One region of the Sinorhizobium sp. genome, then DNA from elsewhere that is predicted to be linked to it. Evidence: riboswitches for the same ligand, from Rfam matches in the RefSeq annotation. Region 1 holds a riboswitch; each other region holds the start of a gene.
What was found. A riboswitch is a leader RNA that binds a small molecule or an ion and turns the genes downstream of it on or off. The one in region 1 is predicted to bind thiamine pyrophosphate.
Positions count from the first base shown of each region.

Region 2: another riboswitch for thiamine pyrophosphate. It lies ahead of thiB (thiamine ABC transporter substrate binding subunit); the one in region 1 lies ahead of thiD (bifunctional hydroxymethylpyrimidine kinase/phosphomethylpyrimidine kinase).
Region 3: another riboswitch for thiamine pyrophosphate. It lies ahead of thiC (phosphomethylpyrimidine synthase ThiC); the one in region 1 lies ahead of thiD (bifunctional hydroxymethylpyrimidine kinase/phosphomethylpyrimidine kinase).

Region 1 covers NZ_JCACWC010000002.1:782,538-786,832, reverse strand. Annotated here, with positions in the region: gene AC5J09_RS08215 (beta-galactosidase) at 1-26, shown strand, start outside; gene AC5J09_RS08210 (serine hydrolase domain-containing protein) at 128-1,132, shown strand; gene AC5J09_RS08205 (peroxiredoxin) at 1,249-1,908, opposite strand; TPP riboswitch at 2,122-2,224, shown strand; gene thiD (bifunctional hydroxymethylpyrimidine kinase/phosphomethylpyrimidine kinase) at 2,352-3,152, shown strand; gene AC5J09_RS08195 (hypothetical protein) at 3,257-3,463, shown strand; gene exoP (succinoglycan biosynthesis transport protein ExoP) at 3,512-4,295, opposite strand, start outside.
Region 2 covers NZ_JCACWC010000004.1:110,256-114,550, forward strand. Annotated here, with positions in the region: gene thiP (thiamine/thiamine pyrophosphate ABC transporter permease ThiP) at 1-541, opposite strand, end outside; gene thiB (thiamine ABC transporter substrate binding subunit) at 549-1,577, opposite strand; TPP riboswitch at 1,626-1,740, opposite strand; gene AC5J09_RS26785 (GNAT family N-acetyltransferase) at 1,874-2,359, shown strand; gene AC5J09_RS26790 (thiamine diphosphokinase) at 2,437-3,087, shown strand; gene AC5J09_RS26795 (ABC-F family ATP-binding cassette domain-containing protein) at 3,092-4,295, shown strand, end outside.
Region 3 covers NZ_JCACWC010000002.1:1,285,627-1,289,921, reverse strand. Annotated here, with positions in the region: gene thiO (glycine oxidase ThiO) at 1-569, opposite strand, end outside; gene thiC (phosphomethylpyrimidine synthase ThiC) at 571-2,406, opposite strand; TPP riboswitch at 2,505-2,616, opposite strand; gene AC5J09_RS10570 (aq_1923 C-terminal domain) at 2,777-4,295, shown strand, end outside.

The DNA.
Region 1 (4,295 bases):
TCGATGTTGCGATCTGGAGGGAATGAACCCCGAGCATCGATGTAGCCGACCTTCAGGCAAGGTCACATCGTCGTGAGCTTGGACTGTACTTGATGACTTGTCGTGCCATTCGCCCTAGGTCGAACGCATGACCATGCTCGTTGTTACGTTCCTTGCGCTCTTCGGTTTCCACTCGGCGGCAGCCGCGCAGGATCAGTCCGTCAGCACCTTGCTGACGGCCCTGGCGACCAGAGAAGAGTTGAAACCGCTGAAGACCGTGGTCGTTGCCAGGGACGGGGAGACGATTGCCGAGAAGGGTTATCGCGGCCACACTCCCTCGGAGTCGACCAACATCAAGTCGGCGTCGAAATCGATCTTATCCGCACTTGTGGGCATTGCGATCGACAAGGGTCTGCTCGACGGCCCGGAGCAGAAGATCGCGCCGCTCCTGAAGGAAGACCTCCCGTCGCAGGCCGACCCCCGGATCAACGACATCACCATCGGCAACCTGCTTTCGATGCAAGCGGGACTGGGGCGCATGTCCGGACCGAATTACGGCCGCTGGGTGTCGAGCCGCAACTGGGTTCGTTTCGCACTGGCACAGCCCTTCGACGACGAGCCCGGAGGTCGGATGCTTTATTCGACCGCCTCGACCCATCTGCTCTCGGCAATACTGACCAAGGTCGGCGGCAAGTCGACACTGGCGCTTGCGCGCGAATGGCTCGGTCCTGTCGAGGGTTTCCGGATCGGCGCCTGGGAGCGGGATCCCCAGGGCATCTATCTCGGGGGCAACCAGATGGCGATGAGCGCGCGATCGCTGCTTGCCTTCGGTGAGCTCTATCGCAACCGCGGCCGCACCGCAGACGGACGGCAGGTCGTCCCGGCCGATTGGGTGGAGCTTTCCTGGCAGCCGCGCACGGCCTCCCGTTTTACCGGCGACGGCTACGGATATGGCTGGTTCACGCGCCGGATCGGCGACGAGGATGTGTATTACGCTTGGGGCTATGGCGGCCAGATGCTCTACATAGTGCCGTCCCTTGACCTGACCGTGGTCATGACGTCGGATGAAAGCGGCCCCTCGGCACGCAACGGCTATCGCGACGCTCTGCACGGGGTTCTGGCGGAGATCATCTCCATCGCCAAAGCGGATTGAGGCAGATGGTTCTGCTCTGAGCGCGTTAAACAACCATGTTAGCAAAAAGCGCCAAGGGCGCGTCGACCTTGATGAATTGACGCGCCCGATCGACTGACTCTTCGCAGCGGGTTTGCTTAGGCCGTTGGCTGCTTCGTCTTCCGGAGATAGGGAAGCACGGTGTCGAACGACCCGAAACGCTGCACGGCGTCCTCGTTGGAGACGGCGGCCGTGATGATGACGTCCTCGCCCTGCTGCCAGTTCGCGGGTGTTGCCACCTGATGCTTGGCGGTGAGCTGGATCGAGTCGATGGCGCGCAGGATCTCGTTGAAGTTGCGGCCGGTGGTCATCGGATAGGTGAGGATCAGCTTGATCTTCTTGTCGGGGCCGATGACGTAGACCGAACGCACGGTGGCGTTATCCGCAGGCGTCCGGCCCTCGGACGTCTCTCCGGCGCCGGCCGGCAGCATGTCGTAAAGCTTTGCCACCTTCAGATCGCGGTCGCCGATCAGCGGGTAGTCGACCTCGAAGCCGGTCGCGACCTTGATGTCGTTCTTCCACTTGGTGTGACTTTCGACCGGGTCGACCGAAATGCCGATGATCTTGACGCCGCGCTTGCGGAACTCCGGCTCGATGCCGGCCATGGCGCCGAGTTCCGTGGTGCAGACGGGAGTAAAGTTCTTCGGATGGGAGAAAAGGACAGCCCAGCCGTCGCCGATCCATTCATGGAAATTGATCGTGCCCTGCGTTGTCTCGGCGGTGAAATCGGGGGCGGTATCGTTGATGCGCAAACTCATGGCGTGTTCCCTCCTGTACGACGAAATTTTGCTAAGAATAACGCAATCGCCGCCGTTTTCGAGGAGGAAACGAGCGATTGACGGCGGCAGAAGGAATGACTGCATCATAGGTGGCCAGGCTGCGGGTATATTTTTGCCGGCTGGCCTAAAAGCCAGGTCTTACAAGCCTTTGCGCGGGCGCGTTGACATCGCTTTGGCACAGCCGCATAGATAGCGCATTCCGAGGGGAGCACCAGACGGTGCTGAGATGGCGTTGAGCCGGACCCTTGAACCTGATCCGGGTCATGCCGGCGTAGGAACGGAAAGAAGGCCGCCAGCGGCAAGTTCTCCTTTTCATCGCCTTTCCTGGATCTCCGTGATGTTCCGTCTGGAGATCGATCGATGACGTCCACTGCCGTACCGCTCGCAAGCATCATCCGCCCTCGTGCGAAGGAGGACTGGGCATGACGGCGATTGCACTCACCATCGCCGGCTCGGACTCCGGCGGCGGCGCCGGTATTCAGGCGGACCTCAAGACGTTTTCAGCGCTCGGCGTTTACGGCGCCAGCGTCATCACTGCGATCACGGCCCAGAACACCAGGGGTGTGACGGGCGTCGAGGATGTCTCCGCTGAAATCGTGTCGGCGCAGATGGACGCCGTCTTCTCCGATCTCGACGTGAAGGCCGTCAAGATCGGCATGGTCTCGCGTCGGGAAACAATCGCCGCCATTGCCGATGGATTGCGCCGGTCCGGAAAACGGGCGGTCGTGGATCCGGTCATGGTTGCGACCTCCGGCGACGCGTTGCTTCGGCCGGATGCCGTTACGGCGCTCATCGAAGAGCTGTTGCCGCTGGCGCTCGTCGCCACGCCCAATCTTGCCGAGGCCGCGCTCATGACCGGGCGCGCAATCGCCGAGGACGAGGCGGAGATGGCGCGCCAGGCGGAAGCGATCATGCGGACCGGCGCATATGCGGTTCTGGTCAAGGGCGGGCACCTGAAGGGCCAGGAGGCCACAGACCTCTTCTTCGACGGCGACACTCTTGTCCGCCTTCCCGCCGCGCGGATCGAGACGCGCAACGACCACGGCACCGGCTGCACGCTGTCGGCAGCCATTGCCGCCGGCCTTGCGAAAGGCTTGCCGCTGGTCGAAGCGGTGAGTGCCGCCAAGTCCTATCTGCATGCCGCAATCTCCGCGGCCGACCGCCTGGAGATAGGTCAGGGGCGCGGCCCGGTCCATCATTTCCACCGGTGGTGGGAAGATTGACTGCCGGGTGACGGCTCGGGGGAGCTGAAGTGCCTCGCTATCGCCACTGTTGTTCAGCAGCATGACCGCGTCCATGGCTTCGATTGGCGATCGGTTCTCGCGATATGCATTTTCTTACCCGCCGGCTGGAGGCTTTCAACCGTGACGACCTGCCGGATTGGCGGCGGTCGCCTGGCAGGGTGCGGCGTTGTCTTTCGATGCTGCCGTCGCTGGTCGAATATTCGCTTTTCTATGCGCTGGCACTCGTTGCCCTTACGGCGGTCATCGCGCTAATGTTAGCCGCTTGGATCGTCGATCGCCGCAAGGCCTGACGGCGAAGGGCGAAAAGGCCGCGCACAGGTGGCGCGGCCGCGGTCGCCTCAAGCGGCGTTGTTTTCCGTAATCGTATTCTCGACGTAATATTTGCCGTAGCGGTGGCGGTATTTCTCCGCCCCGTCGAAGTCGCTGTATTTGCCGAGTTCGTTCATGTCCGTCTTGTTGAGGATGACGCCAAGCACCTTTGAGTTGATCAATGGTTCCGAGTTGAGCAGATCGCGTACGAGCCGCGAAGGCGTCCTTCCCCACTCGACCACGAAGAGAATACCGTCGGCAAGCGGCGCGAAAGCCTTGGCGTCGACGACGGGAGCGAGTGCGGCAAGATCGACGACGACGTAGTCGAAGGCGTTGCGGGCGTTCTCGATGAGGTTCGCCATGGCCGGGGAGGCGAGCAGTTCATTGCTCTGATGCCGCTGATGCGATGCGCCGCCGGCCGGAAGGATTGCGAGCTTGGTGCGCTGGTCCACCTTGATTCCGGCGGGCCAGGTGGCTTCTCCGGTCAGCGTTTCGACGAGCCCGGTGCGCGGGGCGGGCGTGATCATCTGAGTCAGTCCCGGCTTGCGTATATCGGCATCGATGAGCAGGGTCCGCTTGCCGCTCGCCGCCAGAAGTGCGGCGAAGTTCGCGGCAATGATCGACTTTCCCTCGTCCGGAAGGGCCGATGCAATGGCGATCACGCGGCTTTCGCTGCCGGCGAGCATCTGGTCGCAGGCAAGCTTGGCGTTGCGGAACGTCTCCGCGAAGGTCGAACGCGGCGCATCGACGACAATGCGCGAAAGTCGTTGGAACGGCATCGTGTCGTCGACAGCGTCGTCATGTCTTTTCACC
Region 2 (4,295 bases), on a different contig from region 1:
CGAAGGAACCCATGCCGAGATTGGCGCAGCTGCGCCAGTATTCGGCCGGAATTCGCTCGATACCGGCAAGCATCAAGCGTGCGGCGAGCGGCATGTTGAAGAAGACATGGGCAATGAGAATGCCGGAGAGGCCATAGATGCTGACCGGCTGCTCCAACCCCGCTGCCGAAAGCACCCTGTTCAAGAGCCCCTGCCGGCCCCAGATTTCGATCAGCCCGAGTGCGGCGACGATCGCCGGCAGGCCGAGTGGCAGCGCCAGAAGCCGCAGCACCCAGATACGGCCGGGGAACGAAGCCTGGCGGGCAAGTGCCCGGGCCACGGGTATGGCGAAAAGGATGGCAAGAAGAGTCGAGAGGCTGGCCTGCAGCAGCGTGAAGCGTGTGATGCGCCAGATATAGGCATCGAAAAGCGGACCGGCGTCGGCGCTGCCGGCCGACTGGGCAAGCAGTGCCGCGCCGGCGAGGCCGACGAAAAGCAGGATGCCGCCGAGGGCGAAGGCCCCGGCGGCGATTGTCATCTTGCTTTCCTTCGTGCCGGACAATCCGGCCTCAGTTCCGGCTCATGGCGGCCAGCCATTCGTCGACCCAGGCCTTGCGATTGGCGGCGACCTCCTCGGAGGGAATGAGGAGCGTCTTTTGCGGGTCGACGAGCTTGCTGAAGGCTTCAGGCAGCGGCTCCTTGGTCGCGGTCACCGGCATCATCCAGTTGGTCGTCGGGATGATCGACTGGAATTCCGGACCGATCATGAAGGTCAGGAAGTTCCGGGCGAGTTCCGGGTCCTTCGCGTTCTTCGTCAATGCGGCGACTTCGATCTGGATATAGTGGCCTTCGGCGAAGGGGGCCGCCTGGTAGCGCTCGGTGTTCTCCGCCACCATGTGATAGGCGGGCGAGGTGGTGTAGGAGAGAACCATCGGGGCCTCGCCCTTCGTGAAGAGACCATAGGCTTCCGACCAGCCCGGCGTGACCGTCAGCACGCGGTCCTTGAGCTTCGCCCAGGCCTGGCCGGCCTGGTCGCCATAGACCGACTTCACCCACAGCAGGAGGCCGAGGCCGGGGGTTGAGGTCCGGGGGTCCTCGATGACGATCTTCTGCGACGGATCGCCCTCGACCAGTTCCTTGAGGCTCTTCGGTGGATCCTTCAGCGTCTCGGTGTCGTAGACGACGGCGAAATGGCCGTAGTCATACGGTATGAAGGTGTCGTCGGAGAAGCCGCCCGGGACCTTGACGGAAGCGGTATCGGCGCCGTGTTGCGCGAAGAAGCCGGTCGCCTTCGCCTCCGCCACCAGATTGGTGTCGAGACCGAGTACGATGTCGGCCTTGGATGCCTGACCTTCGAGCTTCAGCCGCGTCAGGAGTTCGACCCCGTCGGCAACCCCTACATAGTCGACCTTGCAGTCGCAGGTCTTCTCGAACGCTTCCGCCACCTTGGCGCCCGGCCCCCATTCGGTGATGAAGCTCTCATAGGTATAGACCGTCAGGGTTTTTTCCGCGGCCGCCGCGCTCACGGAAAATGCCGCGATCGAAGCTGCGGCGATCGCAAGCCGGCCAAGGATTTTTCGATGGAGTGAACTAGACATTCTGGCACCTCTCCCTTTGTTGTTGCTGCAATGGGAAAAGCGCGTATCGGTCCGATCGCTTCTAATCCCTCCGCCGGTATGAGCCGGATCAGGTTCCGCGGGTTGGCTCGAAGCCTCTCAGCCACGGTCGCAAAAGCCGACCAGGGCACCCCGTTAGAGCAGCAAGAGATTTAGCTTCCGGCGACGGCTTAGGCAAGCTGAGTTTCAGCAGGGGCGTTTGCCGTCCGCGTCAGCCGCGCTATTAAAAGTCAAACAATTACCGGCGTCGTTTGTTCGCCGAAAGCGGAGACAATTTCATGCCAGACATGCTCGTCCGCCTCTATGCCTTGCCCGAGGGCCGCCCATCGCGTCTCGACCCCGACATCCGCATCCGCCGGGCGCTTGCGGCCGAGCGGCGTGCCGTCATTCCCTGGATCGAGGAGCGCTTCGGGGCCGGGTGGGCCGGCGAGGCCGAAACCGCCTTCTCCTCGACGCCGACGCGCATCCATATCGCTCACCATCGGGATCGGATCGTGGGCTTCGCCTGCCATGACGCAACCGCGCTCGGCTTCTTCGGTCCGACCGGAGTCGACGCGACCATGCGCGGCAAGGGCATCGGCGAGGCCCTGCTCGTCGAAAGCCTGCTATCCATGCGCGCCGCCGGCTATGCCTATGCGATCATCGGCGGCGTCGGCCCTGCCGAATTCTATGCCCGCGCGGTGGGTGCGGTGGAGATCGCCGGGTCGACGCCCGGCATCTACAACGGCATGCTCTTTCCCGGGGATCCGGCGTCCGGAACCTGATCCGCGCAGCATGCGTTCGCAAAACAGCAGCCGGAGCCCTTTTCCTTCGCCGCTGCTTTGCGCTATGGGCTTCTGCCATGACCCGATCACCCTTCACCATCCTGCTCGGCGGCGCGCTGACGCCGACAGACCGGCTTGCTCGACAGCTCGAAGGCAGCCGCTTCGTCGCCGCCGACGGCGGCATGCGTCATGCAAGGACGCTGGGGATCGTTCCCGATCTCTGGGTCGGCGATTTCGATTCCACCGATGAGGCGCTTCTAGCGGAGTTTGCCGGCGTCCCGCGCGAACGCCATCCAGCTGCCAAGAACGCGACCGACGGGGAGATCGCCGTCGAGGCAGCCCTCGAGCGTGGCGCGACCTCGCTCGTCTTCGCGGGCGGACTCGGCGGCGCGCGCAGCGACCATGCTTTCCTGCATCTCCTCGGTACCGTCGCGCTTGCCCAGAGCGGCGTTGCGGTGATGATGACCTCCGGCGAGGAGGAGGCCTATCCGCTGCTGCCCGGCTCGCAGGAGATCGAGGTGCCGAAAGGCAGCCTCTTCTCGATCCTCGGCTTTGCGGACCTTGACGGTCTTTCGATCGAGAACGTGCGCTATCCGCTGAAGGATTTTCATTTGCCCTTCGGCTCGTCGCGCACCATTTCGAACATCGCGGATGGCACGGTCCGCTTGACCCTGAAATCCGGCCGGGCCGTCGTTCTCGCCCGCCCCTATGATCTTTCCGGAGCCTGATGCCTTGGCGCCTCCCATTCTGAAGCTTGACGACATTCTACTGACCTTCGGCGGCACGCCGCTGCTTGCGGGTGCGGGCCTGCAGGTCGAGCCCGGCGATCGCATCTGCCTCGTCGGCCGCAATGGTTCCGGCAAATCGACGCTGATGAAAATCGCCGCCGGGCTTGCAGAACCCCAGTCGGGCGAGATCTTCAGGCATCCATCGGTGACGATCCGCTACCTGCACCAGGCGCCCGATTTCGACGGCTTCGATACGGTTCAGGCCTATGCCGAAGCCGGACTTGGGCCAGGCGACGATCCCTACCGGGTCGCCTACCTGCTGCAGCATCTGGGGCTGACCGGGGAGGAAGAGCCGACGCGCCTTTCCGGCGGCGAGGCGCGTCGTGCCGCCCTTGCCCGTGTGCTTGCCCCGGAACCCGACATTCTGCTTCTCGACGAGCCGACGAACCATCTCGATCTGCCGACGATCGAGTGGCTGGAAGACGAGCTCGTCCGCAGCCGTTCGGCGCTGGTGCTGATCTCGCACGACCGTCGCTTCCTCGAAAAGGTGTCGACGGCGACCGTCTGGCTGGACCGCGGCCAATCGCGCCGCCTCGATCGCGGCTTCGCGCATTTCGAGGCCTGGCGCGACGAGGTGCTGGAGGCGGAAGAGCTCGAGCAGCACAAGCTCGGTAAGGCGATCGAACGCGAAGAGCACTGGCTGCGCTACGGCGTGACCGCAAGGCGCAAGCGCAACATGCGTCGGCTCGGGGAGCTGCAGGACATGCGGGCCCGCCATCGCGGGCACAAGGGGCCGCAGGGTACGGTCCAGGCCACCGTTGCCGACGCCAGGGAATCGGGCAAGCTCGTCATCGAGGCGGAAAAGATCACCAAGGCCTATGGCGATCGCACGATCGTCGCGCCGTTCTCGATCCGTGTCCACCGCGGCGACCGCATCGGCCTCGTCGGGCCGAACGGCGCCGGCAAGACGACGCTGCTGAAGCTCCTGACCGGTCAGCTCGCGCCGGACACGGGCAGCGTCAAGCTGGGCACCAATTTGGAGATCGCCACGCTCGACCAGAAACGCGAGGAACTGAACCTCGACGAGACGCTGGCGCATTATCTGACCGACGGGCGCGGCGAGACCCTCCTCGTCAATGGCGAGCAGCGCCATGTCACCGGCTACATGAAGGAATTCCTCTTCCAGCCGGAGCAGGCGCGAACGCCCA
Region 3 (4,295 bases), 500 kb from region 1:
CGCACCCCGCGTAGCCCGTCGATCTCGCCGATCCTGGACGCGCCGGTGCAATCGACGGTGAGCGCGAAATCGCGATCGTCCATGTCCTCGCCGGCGAATACCGCGCCGCGTGCCGTCAGCCCTTGCCGGAGCGCCGAGAGTGCCCGGCGCGGGTCGAGATGCGCCTCCTGCGGAAAGAACAGCGCCTGCCGGAAACGGCCGGCGAGAGCCGGCTCCAGCGCTGTGATCTCCTCTGCATCGAGCGAGCGGAAGCCGGAGGTGCGGGAGGCGAAGCGCTTGAGTTCGGCTCCGTCTCGGGGTTGCGCGACGACGAGCGTGCCGTTGCGATGCACGGAACCGGCAGGGAGCGCGGCTTCCCACCAGTCGGCGGCGCCGATCCCCAGCCTCAGGACGGTTTCCTCGGCACTTTCGCGCTCGCACCAGGGAGCGAGCATGCCGCCCGCATACCAGGAAGCGGCCCCGGTAAAGCCGGCGGCATTTTCCATGATCGTCACTGCGGCGCCGCGCCCGAGAAGTTCATGGGCGGCGGTGAGGCCGGCGACGCCGGCCCCTCTGATCAGCACGCGCATTTCATTCTCCAGCGGGCGCGGCATTGCTTTCATCGACCGGCATATAGAGGTCGCCGCCGTCGCGATATCTGGCGGCCATCGCCTCGAGGCCCTCCTTCTGCGCCTCGGCGCGGATATCGTGGGAAATCCGCATCGAACAGAATTTCGGTCCGCACATGGAGCAGAAATGCGCGACCTTGTGCGCCTCCTTGGGCAGCGTCTCGTCGTGGAAATTGCGCGCGGTCTCGGGGTCGAGCGAGAGGTTGAACTGATCCTCCCAGCGGAACTCGAAGCGGGCGCGCGACAGCGCGTCGTCGCGGATTCGGGCGGCCGGGTGTCCTTTGGCGAGATCGGCGGCATGGGCGGCGATCTTGTAGGTGATCACGCCGGTCTTGACGTCGTTGCGGTCGGGCAGGCCCAGATGTTCCTTCGGCGTCACGTAGCAAAGCATGGCGGTGCCGAACCAGCCGATCATCGCCGCGCCAATGCCTGACGTGATGTGGTCGTAGCCGGGCGCGATATCGGTGGTGAGCGGCCCGAGCGTATAGAAGGGCGCTTCTCCGCAGACGGCGAGCTGCTTGTCCATGTTCTCCTTGATCTTGTGCATGGGCACATGGCCCGGCCCTTCGATCATCACCTGGCAATCCTTGGCCCAGGCGATCTTCGTCAGCTCGCCGAGCGTTTCGAGCTCCGCGAACTGGGCCCGGTCGTTGGCGTCGGCGATGGAGCCGGGACGCAGGCCGTCGCCGAGCGAGAAGGAAACGTCATAGGCGCGGCAGATGTCGCAGATCTCCTCGAAATGCTCGTAGAGGAAGCTCTCGCGGTGGTGATGCAGGCACCACTTCGCCATGATCGAGCCGCCGCGCGAAACGATGCCCGTGACGCGATCCACGGTGAGCGGGATATAATGAAGCCTGACCCCGGCATGGATGGTGAAATAGTCGACGCCCTGTTCCGCCTGCTCGATCAGCGTGTCGCGGAAGACCTCCCAGGAAAGATCCTCGGCGATGCCGTTTACCTTTTCCAGCGCCTGGTAGAGCGGCACGGTGCCGATCGGTACCGGCGAATTGCGGATGATCCATTCGCGGATGTTGTGAATGTTGCGGCCGGTGGAAAGGTCCATGACCGTGTCGGCGCCCCAGCGGGTCGCCCAGACCATCTTCTCGACCTCCTCGGCCATCGATGAGGTGACGGCGGAGTTGCCGATATTCGCGTTGATCTTCACCAGGAAGTTGCGGCCGATGATCATCGGCTCGGCTTCCGGGTGGTTGATATTGGCCGGAATGATGGCGCGGCCGCTCGCCACTTCCTGGCGCACGAATTCCGGCGTCACGAAATCGGGGACCGAAGCACCGAAGCTTTCGCCGTCTCGGGCGAGCGCCTCCTTCGCGGCCTTCCGGCCGAGATTTTCGCGGATGGCGATGAACTCCATTTCCGGCGTGACGATGCCGGCGCGGGCATAGGCGAGCTGGGTTACCGCTTTTCCCGGCTTAGCCTTGAGCGGTTGGTGACGAATCGGGAATTCCGGCGTCAGCCTTTCACCGGTCGCAAAGCCGTTGTCTTCGGCCTTCACCGCACGGCCGTCGTAGCTCTCGACATCGCCGCGCTTGAGAACCCAGTCGCTGCGAAGGCGCGGCAGGCCCGCGTCGATGCGGATATCGGCGTTTTCGACCGTGTAGGGGCCGGAGGAATCGTAAACGGTCACCGGCGGCTCGCCGGAGGTCGGATGCAGCGCGATCTCGCGCATCGGCACGCGGATGTCGGGATGGATCTCGCCCGGCTTGTAGACCTTGCGGGATGCCGGGAGCGGTCCTTGCGTGACCGAGGGCGCCGCGGCGAGAGGCTTGATTAGATTCATCTTGAGGCTCCAATGTTTTCGCGTTGGAGACCCAGTTCTGAAGCCGGAAGGATGAAAAGACGTATCGCCGATGAATTGCCGGTAAACGGAATCCTGGCTGCTGCACGTCTGCACCGTCCCTACGCCAGTATGAACTGGATCAGGTTCAACGGGTCACTGCGCGCGCTAGCAGTATCTCAGCCCCTTGCCGGGACCCCCCTGGTGAATGGTGCAATTAGGGACGGTTATCGCCGCGGCGTCAAGATGGTTTTTGCACCGGCCAAATCCCGTGCGCAGGGCTCGCGGCATGCTTGCAAATGCAAGGTTCTAAATCTACTTACCGTCCGAGTCTGAAGCGCCATGATGCGCATAGCGAAAAGGGGTGAAGGTCTTGGGGCAGGCGGAGACGGGGACCAGGAAAAGGGGACGCAAGGCGCTTTGGGCGGCTGTTGCGGTCATCGCAATCGCGGCCGCAGGCGCGACCGGTTACAAGATTGCTGTCGAAAAGAGCGTGAACAGGCTGATCGCCGAACGGGGCGGCAGAGTGGGCACGGTCGAAGCGGACTTCTTCGGGCGCATTCACCTGCGCGACGTGACGCTGCCGCTGAAGGAAGGGTCCGAACTTCGCGTCGCCGCAATCGACGGGCGGCCCAGGATCCTTTTCCTGGACGGCATGCTCGAGGTCAGCGGCGTGGACCTCGATATGCGCCCGGGCAAGATCGCCGTGCCGAAGGTGATCGTCGAGCAGGCGGAGTTCGGTCGCGACACGCTGGCGCAAATGTTCGGCGCGGGAAGCGATCTTTCGCTGCCGAAACAGTTGGCGCTTTTTACGGCAAAGAGCGTCGCCGCCCCTGAGGTGATCATCACGCAGACGGTTGCCGGTAGCGAGCAGAAGCTGGTCTACAAGAACGTGGTCTCGGAAGGTATCGTGGATGGCCGCATCGCGCGCTATTCGGCGAGTGGTGCGAGCTTCGAAGCCGGCATAGGCGCCTCCGATGGAGAGGGCGGCGAGAAGAGGCGGCTGACGGGCTCCTTTGGAGCCATGACGGGGCAGGACGTCGATGCCGCCTATCTGGCCCGCATCTATACTGAAAAAGCCGGGCCGGGCGACGAGCAGGCAAGGCCTGTCTATGGGCCATTCTCGATCAAGGATATCGCCTTTTCGGATGGCGAGGCGAGCTTCGGCTATGACGAGGTTCGCAGCAGCGGCGTAAGCATGCGGATGCTGGACGAGCCACTTCGCGAAACTCTGGAGAAGCTCAACTCGGTCTCGTCGCCCGAGGATCTGCCCGTGGCGGAGCGTCAAGACTATTTCGCCCGGATTCTGTCGGTCGCCGATTTGACGAGGAAGGCCGACATGGAAATGCTGGGTCTGAAGATCAACGCGCCGGACAAGGATGGTGAAGAGGGCGAGAGGATCAAGCTGGCGATGGATCGCCTCGCGCTCCGGCTCGATGGCCGGAAGCTCGACGCGTCGGTGAATGGCTTCTCGATGGCGGAGGGCGCGGACTACGTCAAAGTCTCCGAAGCAAGCATTTCGGGCTTTTCCTGGGATCCCAGCGTCGAAGCGCTGAAGAAGTTCGTCGCTCTGCAGGATGGGCAGCATGAGAACTTCCCTTTCACGACGCTGCTGCCGGAGTTCGGAACGTTCCGCGTGGCGGGAATCGATGCGGATCTGCCTGACTCGGGCACCGGCGTGGAAGACTGGGACGAATACAACGACACTCCGGATGCTGGAGAGGGCGCTCGGCCGCAACGCATCCGCTTCACGATGAAGGGATACGAGCTGGCGCTCGCAAAACCGCGAAACGGCATTCCGACTGACGTCCGCGCCGGATACCAGGACTTCGCCCTTCAAATCCCGGAGCATACGCAGGACGAGACTCTCGCCAAGCTTCGCAAGCTGGGCT